Regions from separate parts of the Pseudarthrobacter sp. AG30 genome, predicted to be linked through region 1. Evidence: riboswitches for the same ligand, from Rfam matches in the RefSeq annotation. Region 1 holds a riboswitch; each other region holds the start of a gene.
The links. A riboswitch is a leader RNA that binds a small molecule or an ion and turns the genes downstream of it on or off. The one in region 1 is predicted to bind thiamine pyrophosphate.
Positions count from the first base shown of each region.

Region 2: it holds a riboswitch for thiamine pyrophosphate, as region 1 does, so the genes downstream of both, thiO (glycine oxidase ThiO) here and thiD (bifunctional hydroxymethylpyrimidine kinase/phosphomethylpyrimidine kinase) in region 1, are expected to answer to the same signal.
Region 3: it holds a riboswitch for thiamine pyrophosphate, as region 1 does, so the genes downstream of both, DC347_RS11345 (ECF transporter S component) here and thiD (bifunctional hydroxymethylpyrimidine kinase/phosphomethylpyrimidine kinase) in region 1, are expected to answer to the same signal.
Region 4: it holds a riboswitch for thiamine pyrophosphate, as region 1 does, so the genes downstream of both, thiC (phosphomethylpyrimidine synthase ThiC) here and thiD (bifunctional hydroxymethylpyrimidine kinase/phosphomethylpyrimidine kinase) in region 1, are expected to answer to the same signal.

Region 1 is NZ_QEHL01000003.1:68,297-71,496, forward strand. Features, by position in the region: gene DC347_RS03520 (Rne/Rng family ribonuclease) at 1-1,662, shown strand, start outside; TPP riboswitch at 1,813-1,910, shown strand; gene thiD (bifunctional hydroxymethylpyrimidine kinase/phosphomethylpyrimidine kinase) at 1,918-3,200, shown strand, end outside.
Region 2 is NZ_QEHL01000019.1:84,998-88,197, reverse strand. Features, by position in the region: gene DC347_RS16745 (thiazole synthase) at 1-581, opposite strand, end outside; gene thiS (sulfur carrier protein ThiS) at 586-822, opposite strand; gene thiO (glycine oxidase ThiO) at 819-2,108, opposite strand; TPP riboswitch at 2,103-2,222, opposite strand; gene thiE (thiamine phosphate synthase) at 2,256-2,942, shown strand; gene DC347_RS16725 (RNB domain-containing ribonuclease) at 2,972-3,200, shown strand, end outside.
Region 3 is NZ_QEHL01000012.1:134,801-138,000, forward strand. Features, by position in the region: gene DC347_RS11330 (monovalent cation/H+ antiporter complex subunit F) at 1-230, shown strand, start outside; gene mnhG (monovalent cation/H(+) antiporter subunit G) at 220-633, shown strand; gene DC347_RS11340 (DUF4235 domain-containing protein) at 634-897, opposite strand; TPP riboswitch at 1,117-1,257, shown strand; gene DC347_RS11345 (ECF transporter S component) at 1,325-1,948, shown strand; gene DC347_RS11350 (ABC transporter ATP-binding protein) at 1,948-3,200, shown strand, end outside.
Region 4 is NZ_QEHL01000008.1:18,637-21,836, forward strand. Features, by position in the region: gene DC347_RS07885 (VOC family protein) at 1-464, opposite strand, end outside; gene DC347_RS07890 (amidohydrolase family protein) at 565-1,647, opposite strand; TPP riboswitch at 1,728-1,835, shown strand; gene thiC (phosphomethylpyrimidine synthase ThiC) at 1,831-3,200, shown strand, end outside.

The DNA.
Region 1 (3,200 bases):
ACGCACGACATCAACCGGCTGCGCGCACAGTGGGAAGGCATCGAAAGCCAGTCCACCTCCACCAAGGTCCTTGCCCCCGAACTGCTGTACGGCGAACCTGACCTCACCATCAAGGTGGTCCGCGACGTCTTCAACGAGGACTTCTCCAAGCTGATCGTCTCCGGCGAGGAAGCCTGGGACACCATCGAGGCCTACGTCACCTACGTCGCCCCGGACCTGGTGGGCCGCCTCGAGAAGTGGACCAAGGACCAGGACATCTTCTCCGCCTGGCGGATCGATGAGCAGATCCACAAGGCACTCGAGCGCAAGGTGTTCCTGCCCTCCGGCGGATCCCTGGTCATCGACCGGACCGAAGCCATGACCGTGGTGGACGTCAACACCGGCAAGTTCACCGGCAGCGGCGGCAACCTCGAGGAAACCGTCACCAAGAACAACCTCGAAGCTGCCGAGGAAGTGGTGCGCCAGCTGAGGCTGCGCGATATTGGCGGCATCATCGTGATCGACTTCATCGACATGGTGCTCGAATCCAACCGGGACCTGGTCCTGCGCCGCCTCGTCGAGTGCCTGGGCCGCGACCGGACCAAGCACCAGGTTGCCGAGGTCACGTCCCTGGGCCTGGTCCAGATGACCCGCAAGCGCATGGGCACGGGCCTGCTGGAAGTCTTCGGCGAGCAATGCGAGGCGTGTGCCGGACGCGGCGTCGTGACCCATGACGATCCCGTGGAGCACCGCCGCGCCAACATCGTGGCGGCCGAACACCACGTCCAGCGCGCCGACAACCGTCCCGAAGCCCGCGGGGAGGCCCACCGCCCCGACGGACAGCGGACCGATGCCGGCCAGCCCGGTGCACGCCCCGAGCGGAAGCGCCGCCGTGGACGCGGCGGCCAGCAGGCCGAGGCAGTACCGGCGCCGGCAGTGCACGTGCACACTGTGCAGCCGGATCCCAGTGACGCCGAGCGGCACGCCAAGGCTGAAGCCACCCGGCTTGCGTTGGCCAACATCGCCGCGGCGGCCCACGCGGCGCACCTCCACGACGACGAGCTGGCAGCTGCCCGGCACGCGCCGGCGGAGCAGGCTACGGCCCCGCAAGCACCGGTCCAGCCTGCACCGGCAGCTGACGGGGAAAAGCACGACGCCGATACGCACGGGCGTCCCGCGGCGGTCCTGACGTTCGGCGGCGAGAAAGTCCCGCTTCCGTTCGTGGAGCACGCGGAGGAGCAGCAGCCCAAGCCCGCCCTGACGCTGGACCGGCTCGCGGAAGCATTCGCGCACCTCGGCCAGCCGGTTTCCGCCGTCGAGGACGCTCCGAAAGATCCTGCAGCGGCTGAACCGGCAACGGAACAGGCCGCACAGGAGCCCCGGCCGCAGGGCGGCGGAGCCCCTGCGCGGGCCGCGGAAGCACCGGTTGAAAAGGACTACTCCGACCACACGCTGGAGCAGACAAGGCAGCGCAGGCCGCGCCGCCACCGGGCCGCCAGCCGAGCCCAGGGCGCCGCGAACGAAACCGCCGTCCAGCACCATGAGAACGTCCAAGCCGCAACTACCGGGCACTCGCACGCAGCCAAGGCCCCCGAGCCCGCGAACCAGCAGCCCGCTGATAGCGGCAAGCGTTCCGAGGAACCCATCATCCTCGGCGTGGGCGTCCCGGCTTCGGAGCTCTAAATTCCGGCAGACCACGGCGTCGAAAGGTGAAGTCCCCGTCTCGTGGACCATTCCCCCCGAAAGTACAGGGGGAACAGTCCACGAGGCGGGGACTTCCTGCATCCGGCCGCTGTCACCTTTAGCCCGGTACCGCGCCACCGGCTAGGCTGGGAAACCGACACGGGGTGCCGCGCAGAAGGCCGGCTGAGATCCACACCCGTTGAACCTGTCCGGCTAGTACCGGCGAAGGGATGTCTGTTGTCTTCGACCCTCTCCATGCCCCTGCCAAGTGCCTCCACTGACTCCTCCGGGACCCCTGCGGGCCGCGATATCCCACGCGTCCTCTCCATTGCGGGCTCTGATCCTTCCGGCGGAGCAGGAGTCCAAGCGGACCTGAAGAGCATTGCAGCGCACGGCGGATATGGCATGGCCGCCATCACGGCACTGACGGCGCAAAATACCCGTGGCGTTGTGGCCGTCCACGTCCCGCCTGCTGCGTTCCTGGCGCAGCAGCTCGATGCCGTCAGCGACGACATCACCATCGACGCCGTCAAGATCGGCATGCTCGGCGACGAAGCGGTGATCCGCACGGTCCAGCAATGGCTCGACAAGGTGCGTCCCGCCGTCGTAGTCCTGGACCCGGTGATGGTGGCCACCAGCGGCGACCGCCTGCTGAAGGAAACCGCCGAGGCCGCCCTCCGCGACCTGCTTCCGCTTGCCCACCTCATCACCCCCAACCTGCCCGAACTGGCCATGCTGGTGGGCGAAGAGCCAGCGGGGGACTGGGAAGGTGCGCTGGACCAGGGCAGGCGCCTGGCGGATGCCACTGGCGCCACCGTCCTGGTAAAAGGCGGACACCTGTCAGGCGAAGGCTGCCCGGACGCCCTGGTGAACACCGCCGGTGTGCTGGCCCGGGACGTGGTGGAAGTGCCCGGCCCCCGCGTCAACACCCGCAACAGCCACGGGACGGGTTGTTCGCTGTCCTCTGCCATGGCCACGGTCCAGGCCCGGTTGGGCGACTGGGAAGGGGCGCTGCGGACGGTCAAGCCCTGGCTGGCCGGAGCGCTTGAGGATTCCGGCAGGCTGGAGGTCGGCCACGGGAACGGGCCCGTGCACCACTTCCACCATGTGCGGCCCCACCTGCCGGAAGGCGGCTTCGCGGCCAGGCTCTGGGCCGAAGCCCGGCAGGACCTGGCGGATATTTACGCCCTGGACTTCATCCAAGGCCTGGTCTCCGGCGAACTGGCGGAAAAGGACTTTGCCTACTATCTGGCCCAGGACGCCCAATACCTCAACGGCTACTCCCGGGTCCTGGCCCGTGCCAGTGCCCTGGCCCCCTCCGAAGAGGAGCAGCTGTTCTGGGCAGGCTCGGCCCGGCAGTGCCTGGAGGTTGAATCGGAACTGCACCGCTCATGGCTCAGCACCCGGCCCGGGCAGACGGGCCTGGGACCCGTTACCAAGTCCTACGTTGACCACCTCACAGCCGTCTCGGCGTCAGGCAGCTACGCCGTCCTTGCCGCCGCCGTCCTGCCCTGCTTCTGGCTCTACGCCGAGGTTGG
Region 2 (3,200 bases), on a different contig from region 1:
ACCACGGGAACCGAGGCCCGGGAGACGATGAGTTCGATGTTGTGCGGGTTCAGGATGCCCAGGCCGGTGCCGATCGGTGCGCCGAGCGGCATCACGGCGGTGGCACCAAGATTTTCCAGCCGCAGCGCCAGCACGGGATCGTCGTTGGTGTAGGCAAAGACCTTGAAGCCGCGGTTGACCAGCTGCTCGGTGGCGTCAACGAGTTCCACGGCGTCCGGCAGCAGGGTCTGCTCGTCGGCGATGACTTCCAGCTTCACCCAGCCGGTTTCGAGGGCCTCCCGGGCCAGTTCCGCGGTGAGGACAGCGTCCCGGGCCGTGAAGCAGCCAGCGGTGTTGGGCAGGACTTTGATCCCGTGGTCCACCAGCAACTGGAACAGAGAGCCGGTTTCCGCGGTTGAGTAGCGCCGCATGGCCACCGTGGTCAGTGCCGTGCCGGAGGCCAGGAGCGCAGCGCCCAGGCCGTCCAGGCTGGGTGCACCGCCGGTGCCCATGATGAGCCGGGATCCGAGGGCGACGCCGTCGATCACCAGGGTGTCATCTGCGGCTTGGCTTGCGGTGTTGATGGTGCCGGTTTCGGTCATGGGGTCAGCCTCCTTGTACTGCAGTGACGAGTTCGATGTCGTCGCCGTCGGCGAGCGCGGTACCGAACCATTGGCTGCGCGGCACCACCTGGGCGTTGTGGGCGACGGCGACGCCCAGTTTCCTGCCGTCCGTCGCCTGGCCGTTGGGGGCCAGCGGCCGCCCGGTGACCTGGCTGACGAGCGTGGTGATGGAGGCGCCGTCGGCCACGGTGTGCGGGTTTCCGTTGAGGGTGATGTTCACGCTGTCTCCTTCAGATGGGGGCTGGGGACGGCCACGGCCGACCCGGAAAAACGGTCCGGGCTGAACGGTGCCCAGCGGGGATCGGCGGCCCCGTCCAGGAGTGCCGTGCAGATAGCGGCGGCGGCGGGCGTGAGCAGCACCCCGTGCCGGAAGAAACCGGTCGCGATGATCAGCCCCGGCACGTGCCCGTCGGCTGGGCCCCCGGATCCCAAGGACGCCGCAACCCGGCCCAGCAAGGGTGCATTGTCGGGGGTTCCGGGGCGCGCCCGGGCGGTGCATTCCAGGAGTTCAAGTTCGGCGACGGCGGGCACCAGCGCCTGGGCGTCCCGGAGCAGCTGGTAGACGCTCCCGGCGCTCACGGCGTCGGAGAGGGCGTCCTCCCGTTGGGAGGCGCCGATGACTACCGTGCCATCCTCCCGGGGCACGATGTACACCGGGATCCCGTGGACCAGCCCGCGCACCGTGGCTGTCACCAACGGGCGGAGGTGCTGCGGCACGGAAAGCCGGAGGATGTCCCCGTGCACCGGCCGCAGCGGCAGGTCAAGGCCGTGGGGCAAGCCGTCAAGGGACGCCGCGTGCAGGCCGTTGGCCACGACAGTTTCCCCCGCCAGGACTGTGCTGCCGCTCCCAAGGCGGACGCCGGCCACCGTCCCGTCCTTCCACAGCAGTCCGGCCGCCCGCTCCGGGACGGCAAAACCTTCCGTTGCACCGGCAACCGCCACCGTCGGGGTTTCCCGTACCGTTGCGGCGAGCGCCAGGCGCACGGACGCTATCAGCCTCCTCGGGTCCACCTGGTGGTCGGCCGGGGTGTCCAGCGCACATGAGATCCCCGGGCTCAGCAGGGGTTCGCGGCTGCGGGCTTCACGCACGGTCAACGGTGCCACCTCCAGGCCACTGGCCTGCTGCACTGCGCGCAGGTCCATCAGCGCCCGCCGGTCGGCAGCGTCGACACCGACAGCGAGGGTGGGTGTCGTCAGGTAGCCGGTCCCGGCTCCGGCTGCTGCGGCGACGCCGGCAGCGAAGCCTGGCCAGCGGGATGATGCGTCGAGCATGAGTTCCAGGAGGTCCTCTTCCTGGTAGTGCAGCTCGCTGACGGGGGCCAGCATGCCGGCAGCGGCCCAGCTGGCGCCGGCGCCGGGCGCGTCATCGATGAGGGCAACGGACCTGCCGGAGCGCTGGATCTCCCAGGCGATTCCGTGTCCCACCACTCCGGCGCCGATGACGGCGACGTCGGCCCGGATGGCGTCATCGCCAGGTCCGGGCAGGCAGTTCCTGGTGCTGGTCATGGTGTGGTTCCTTCCCTACGCCGGTATTAGCCGGATCAGGTCAAGCGGTCGGCTCCGACGCCCTCTCAGCCCGGCGCTTTGTGACAGCTGCCGCGGGCTCCCGCAGTACCAGCCCAGTTTAGAGGAACTAGGCTGGCAGGCATGAATATGTCCCCCTCCTCCTTTCCTGCCCTTGGGGCGGCCCGACTGTACCTCTGCACGGATGCGCGCCGGGACCGCGGCGACTTTGCCCGGTTCGTGGATGCCGCGTTCGCCGGGGGCGTGGACATCATCCAGTTGCGCGACAAGAGCATCGAGGCAGCCGAAGAACTGGACCTGCTGGCGGTCTTGAAGGAGGCCGCGGTTCGCCACGGGCGGCTGTGGGCCGTTAACGACCGGGCCGATATCGCGGTGCTGTCCGGCGCACCGGTGTTCCACATCGGCCAAAAGGACCTCCCGTTGGCTGCGGCCCGGACGCTGGTCAACGGCAATGCGGCCATCGGGCTGTCCAGCCACAGCCCGGAGCAGGTGGATGCCGCCCTCTCCGCCGCTGCCGGGCCTTCCCACCTGGACTACTTCTGCGTGGGGCCTGTCTGGGCCACGCCCACCAAACCCGGCCGGACCGCCGTCGGGCTGGACCTGGTGAAGTACGCCGCCAAGGCTGCCGCGGAAGTACCCAACCCGGTGCCGTGGTTTGCCATCGGGGGCATCGACCACGGAAACGTGCACCAGGTGGCGGAGGCAGGAGCACGGCGGATCGTGGTGGTGCGTGCCATCACGGAGGCGTCGGATCCCGCGGCCGCTGCGGCCTCCCTGCTCGACGCGCTGGACGCTGCCGGCCCCGGGCCTGCGTAAACCCAGGACTTGGAGTTACGCTGACTTTTGTGTCACATCATCGGTTGGCTCCCAATGTCCGCGACCACCGGAACGCCTTGGAAGAGGCACTGGGCGCGTTGCGGACCGAACTCGAACTGCCGGGGCCTTACCCGGCCGCGGCAGTGGACGACGCCCGCGCCGCCGTGGCGGCCCTGAAACTGCCGTCCTATGACCTGACCGCCGTCGCATTCGTGACCATCGACCCCGCCTCGTCCACGGATCTGGACCAAGCCGTGT
Region 3 (3,200 bases), on a different contig from region 1:
CGGGCGGGGCCATCATCAGGATTGCCCGCGGCCCTTCGCTGCTGGACCGGGTGCTTGCGGCCGATGTCCTGCTCGCCATCCTGGGCGGGGCCCTGTGCGTGGACATGGCCGTGAACCGGCACCTGAACAACCTGATGCTGGTGGTGGCCATCTCCATCATTGGGTTCATCGGGTCGGTCACGGTGGCCCGGTTCGTCGCCGACCGGAGGGTGAACCCCCATGAATCCTGACTTTTCCGGCGCGGACGCGTGGATCGACCTTGCCTCCGCGGTGTTCATGGTGGCGGGTGCGCTCCTGTCCCTGGGCGCCGCCATCGGGCTGCTCCGCTTCCCGGACCTGATGAGCCGCATGCACGCCGCCACCAAGCCGCAGGTCCTGGGCCTGTTCCTGCTGCTGGCAGCCATTGGGCTGCAGATGCGCAGCTGGTGGGTTTGGCCGGTCCTGGTGGTGGCCTGGATCTTCCAGCTGCTCACGGTGCCGGTGTCCGCGCACATGGTGGGCCGGGCCGGCTACCGCACCAAGCACCTGCACCGGGAGCTGCTCGCCGCCGATGAGCTTGAGGCCGTAGTGCAAAAAGCCGCCGCCGAGGCTGCCCTGACGGACAACCGCGACGACGGCGAAAACCGCCAGTAGCTAGACGATGTCCTGCGTCTTGGCGAAGCGGGTGATGGCGCGCTGGGTGCCCCGGTTGGCCAGGACCTGGATGATGGCGCTGACGGACGCGGAGATCAGTGCGAAAGTCAAGGCCGAACGCAGGCTGGTGGGCACGTCCTCGCCCTTGCCGCTGGGCGGCTTCTGCCCGGTGGTCTTTTCCCAGATGGTGTTGACGAGCTTGGTGCCGACCAGGCCTGCGCCCAGGCTCACCGCGGTACCGAGCAGCTTGATGAAGAGGTTCATTCCTAGTACTCCTTGCGGGCGGAAAACGGACTGCCTCCAGCCTAGCCGTACACCCGGACCGGTCCGGGCAAGGGCATGGCCGGCATCCTCTCGGGCCCGCTGACGGCGGTCCGCGGTCACATCCGGTTCAACAGCCGGCATGGCCGCCGCCCAGCCCCCGCCAGGTGTAAACTTGACCACGCCCAAACCGGGCAGTATTTACACGCGAACATCAACATTCAAAAACGACAGGGGAGCGCCGCCGTCGGACAACCTGGCCATGCCGGGCACCGCAGGTGGGCGCTGAGAGTGCGGGACAGCCGCAGACCCTCGAACCTGATCCGGTTAGTACCGGCGCAAGGGAGTCGAGTTCTCAAAGTGTCCGGCCGGACCGGCAACGGTCCGCCAGCCGGAGCCACTTTCCCCTCCTGTTACCCAGGAGGATCACATGAGTACTGCTGCAATCAAGAAGACCACCAGTAAGTCCTGGCGCGTCGTCGACATCGTGGTGGCGGCCTTGGTGGCCATCGCCGGCGGGGTCATTTTCTGGGCCTGGGACCAGGGCGCCGCCGCCCTGTCGGCCCCCATGAACGCCGCCTACCCGCCCTTGACCGGGATCCTGGCCGGCGGCTGGATGATTCCGGGCGTGCTGGGAATGCTCATCATCCGCAAGCCCGGAGCCGCCCTGTTCTGCGAAACTGTGGCCGCAACGGGCGAGCTCCTGATGGGTTCCCAGTATGGCGCCTCCGTCCTTTTCTCCGGTTTCATCCAGGGGTTGGGCGCGGAAATCATCTTCGCGGTCTTCGTCTACCGCAAGTTCAACCTGCCCGTCTCCCTCGTGGCGGGGGCGGCCGCGGGCTTCTTCTGCGGCCTGAATGACTCACTCGCACCGTGGGGCTGGAACATTGCCTACTCCGGGGCGGACAAGCTCGCCTATATCGTCCTGACCACGGTGTCCGGCGCCGTGCTGGCGGGCGCGTTGTCCTGGCTCGCCACCCGCGGCCTGGCCCGCACCGGGGTGCTGAGTTCCTTCGCGTCCCGCAAGGCTGCAACGGAGCCAGTTTTCTCCTGATGGCACCTTCCCAGGACGCCGCAGGAGGCGTGCGCCCTGCCGCCGTCACGGCCCGCGGCTGGGGCTGGCGGCATGCAGGCAGGGCCAAACCTGCCGTCCACGCCCTCGACCTGGATATCCGCCCCGGCGAGCGGGTACTCCTGCTCGGTCCCTCGGGTGCCGGGAAGTCGACGCTCCTGCATGCCCTCGCCGGGGTCCTGGGCGACATCAACGACGACGGCGAGGCCGGCGATGCGGACGAGTCCGGTTCGTTGCTGGTTGACGGCGCCCCTCCCCGCGAGCGTCGCGGCCGCTCCGGCCTGATGCAGCAGGACCCGGAGACGCAGGTGGTCCTCTCCCGGGTGGGGGACGACGTCGCCTTCGGCGCCGAGAACCTTGCCGTGCCCCGCGACGCCATCTGGGCGCGCGTGCACGAGGCGCTTGCCGACGTCGGACTCTCCCAGCTCCCGCTGGACCACCCGACGTCGGCCCTCTCCGGCGGTCAGAAACAGCGCCTGGCGCTGGCGGGCATCCTTGCGATGCGTCCCGGGCTGATCCTGCTGGACGAGCCCACCGCCAACCTCGACCCGGACGGCGTCCTGGAGGTCCGGGACGCCGTGGCACGCTGCCTCGACAAGACCGGGGCCACTTTGGTGGTGGTGGAGCACCGGGTTTCCGTCTGGAAGGACCTGGTGGACCGGATCGTGGTCCTGCAGCCGGGCTCCGCCTCGGATCCCGCCGTGCTCCTGGACGGACCTCCGGACCGGGTGCTCAGCGAGGCCCGGGCCATGCTGACGGCGGCCGGAGTCTGGGTGCCGGGGTATGTGCCGGCCACCCGCCGCCGGTCCGGCATCCCGGCCGCCGTAACCGGCAACCTCCTGCTTGCAGCCGAAGACCTGGCGGTCTCCCGCGAGCGTCCCCGCCGCAAAGGCTTCCGCAAGATTCCGCCGGTTCCTGTCCAGGAGGGTGTTGCCGCGCAGGTCCGGGCCGGCCAGGCGCTGGCCGTCACCGGCCCGAACGGCGCCGGAAAATCAACGTTCGCACTGACCCTTGCCGGGCTCCTTGAACCGGTGTCCGGAAAGGTGTCGGCCGCCGTGGACCTTAGCCGCGGTGCCGGGATCGACCCCTACGCGTGGAAGGCAGAGCAGTTGATCTCACGGGTGGGCACCGTGTTCCAGGAACCGGAGCACCAGTTCGTGACGGGCAAGGTGTTGGACGAGCTGCTGTTCGGGCCGCGGCACCTGGGCCACGGCGAGGACCGGGTGGAGGAGCT
Region 4 (3,200 bases), on a different contig from region 1:
GGGGGAAGGGCAAGGCTGTCCATCACCACGTCCGTCCCGTTCCAGGACCAGTTGCTGCGCGGCCGGTCCCAATACAGTTCGATGCCGTTGCCTTCCGGATCGGTGAAGTAGAAGGCTTCGCTGACCAGGTGGTCGGCGCTGCCGGTGAAGGACATCGGCTCGTATTGGGCCGCGGTGGCGATGGTGGCGGCGAGGGAGGCCTGGTCTTCAAACAGCAGCGCGGTGTGGAAGAGTCCGGCCTCTCCCCTGCCGGGCAGGTTCAGCCCGGGGGCCGGAGCCAGGTGGACCAGGGGGCGGCCAAGGCGGCCCAGGTACAGTCCGCCGTCCTGCTCGGCCACCACCTCCAGGCCCAGTGCGCGCTGGTAGTAGTCGGTCATGACCTTCATGTCCCCCACCTTGAGCATCACCGTGCCCATGGCGAGGTCGGCAGGAAGCAGGTCCTGGCTGTTGGCTGATGCGGTCATTGGAGGCTCCTTGGATTGGCGGCCGTCCCGATGGCGGCCTGTCACTTCTTAAAATTACTTGAAGCTTCAATTTATTCCAAGTCCCGGGGGCCACGTTGGGTCAACGGATAACGCGGCCGCCCAGCACGACGTGGTCCAGCCTGCCGATGGTCTCCGGGACCGCCCGTGGATCCTCACGACAGACGATCACATCGGCGCGTGCGCCTTCTTCCAAGCCGTCCGCTCCGAGCCAGCGGCGGGCTGCCCAGCACGCTGCATCCAGCGCTGCAGTCATCGGCAGGCCCGCACCGTGCAGGGCGAGGATTTCGTCCGCGATGCGGCCGTGGCCGATGACGCTGCCGGCGTCTGTTCCGGCGAAGATGCGCACCCCCGCTGCGTGGGCCTCGGCCACGCGCTCCAGCCTCCGCTCCCAGAGGGACCGCATGTGGGCTGCGTACCGTGGAAACTTCGGCTCCGCTTGGGCGGCAATGTCCGGGAAGGTGGCGATGTTGATGAGGGTGGGCACGATCGGCACGCCCTGCCCGGCGAACCGGGGCAGGTGCCGTGGCAGCAGCCCGGTGGCGTGCTCGATGCAGTCGATGCCGGCGTCGAGCATCTGGTCCAGGGTGTCTTCGGCGAAGCAGTGGGCCGTCACCCGGGCACCTTCGTCGTGTGCAGCCTGGACCGCGTCGCGGACGACGGCGGCAGGAAAGGACGGCGCCAGGTCACCGGCGCCCCGGTCGATCCAGTCCCCCACCAGTTTGACCCAGCCGTCCCCGTCCCGGGCCTGCTTGCGCACGGCCTCAACGAGGTCCTCGGGTTCGACCTCGTGGGCGAAACCGCGCAGGTAGCGCCGGGTCCGGGCAATGTGCCGGCCGGCGCGGATCAACACCGGGAAGTCCGTGCCGCCCTGCATCCAGCGCGTATCGGCGGGCGAACCCGCATCACGGACCAGGAGGGTTCCGGCGTTGAGGTCCGCAAGCGCCTGTTCCTGCGCTACGGCGGCCTCCACCGGACCGGCCGGCCCCAGCCCGATATGGCAATGGGCGTCCACGAAGCCCGGCAATACCCAGCCGTCGAGTACCCGGTCGGGTGGCTGTGCGGGCCGGCGGAACGTGAGCTTGCCGCCCACGGACCAGAGTCCCTGCCGCAGGCTGTCCGGTGCAGCCAGGACGGGTCCGCGAAAGTGAATTATTCCTGCCATCCGGGCATCCTTTCGTTGCCCGGTCAGGCTAGCATCATCGATTGTTACAACGGGCTTCCGAAGGGCTGTGGTAGCTTCGTTGCTGACCACACGGGTGCCCCTGCAGGGGCTGAGATCGGGCTGCCGCAGCCTGCGACCGTTGAACCTGTCCGGGTAATGCCGGCGAAGGAAGTGAGTATTCCCTTGAGTACACAAAACACCCAGTTGAACCCTGCCCTGGTGCCGTCCGGTTCCGATGCGGCCAACGGTCCCGGCACCGGATCCAGTGGCGAATCCCAAGTGCGGGTGACGCAGTCGCTGAAGTCGCATTCACTGGCTTACATCGACGACGCCGGTTCCGGCATCCGGGTCCCGGTCACCGAGATCGCGCTGGAGCCATCACCCAACGGGCAGCCGAACGCACCTTTCCGGACCTACCGGACGGCCGGACCGGGAAGCGACCCCGTCCGCGGCCTGGAGCCCTTCCGTGCCGAATGGATCGTGGCGCGCGGGGACACCGAGGCCTACACCGGCAGGGAACGCAACCTGCTCGACGACGGCCGCTCGGCCGTGCGCCGGGGCGCTGCCTCCGCGGAGTGGAAGGGCGCCCGGCCGGTGCCCCGCCGCGCCGTCGACGGCCATACGGTGACCCAGATGCACTACGCCCGGCAGGGCACCATCACGCAGGAAATGCGTTTCGTGGCGCTGCGGGAAAACTGCGACGTGGAACTGGTCAGGAGCGAGGTAGCCGCCGGTCGGGCCATCATCCCGAACAACATCAACCACCCTGAGTCCGAGCCCATGATCATCGGCAAGGCGTTCCTGGTGAAAATCAACGCCAACATCGGTAATTCTGCCGTGACGAGCTCCATCGCCGAAGAGGTGGACAAGCTGCAGTGGGCCACCCAATGGGGTGCCGACACGGTGATGGACCTGTCCACGGGGGACGACATCCACACCACCAGGGAATGGATCATCCGCAACTCCCCTGTCCCGATCGGAACGGTTCCGATCTACCAGGCACTGGAAAAGGTCAACGGCGAAGCCAACGCGCTGACCTGGGAAATCTTCCGGGACACCGTCATTGAGCAGTGCGAGCAAGGTGTGGACTACATGACCATCCACGCCGGTGTCCTGCTGCGGTACGTCCCGCTCACCGCCAACCGGGTGACGGGCATCGTCTCGCGCGGTGGTTCCATTATGGCCGGCTGGTGCCTGGCCCACCACCAGGAGAACTTCCTGTACACGCATTTTGACGAACTTTGCGAAATCTTCGCGAAGTACGACGTCGCGTTCTCCCTGGGGGACGGGTTGCGGCCCGGCTCCACGGCGGACGCCAACGACGCGGCGCAGTTCGCTGAACTGGATACGCTGGCCGAGCTGACGCAGCGCGCGTGGGAGTACGACGTCCAGGTGATGGTCGAAGGCCCCGGGCACGTGCCGTTCCACCTGGTCCGGGAAAACGTGGAGCGGCAGCAGGAGCTGTGCAAGGGTGCGCCGTTCTACACACTCGGTCCGCTGGTGACCGATGTCGCGCCCGGCTACGACCACATCACCTCGGCAATCGGGGCCAC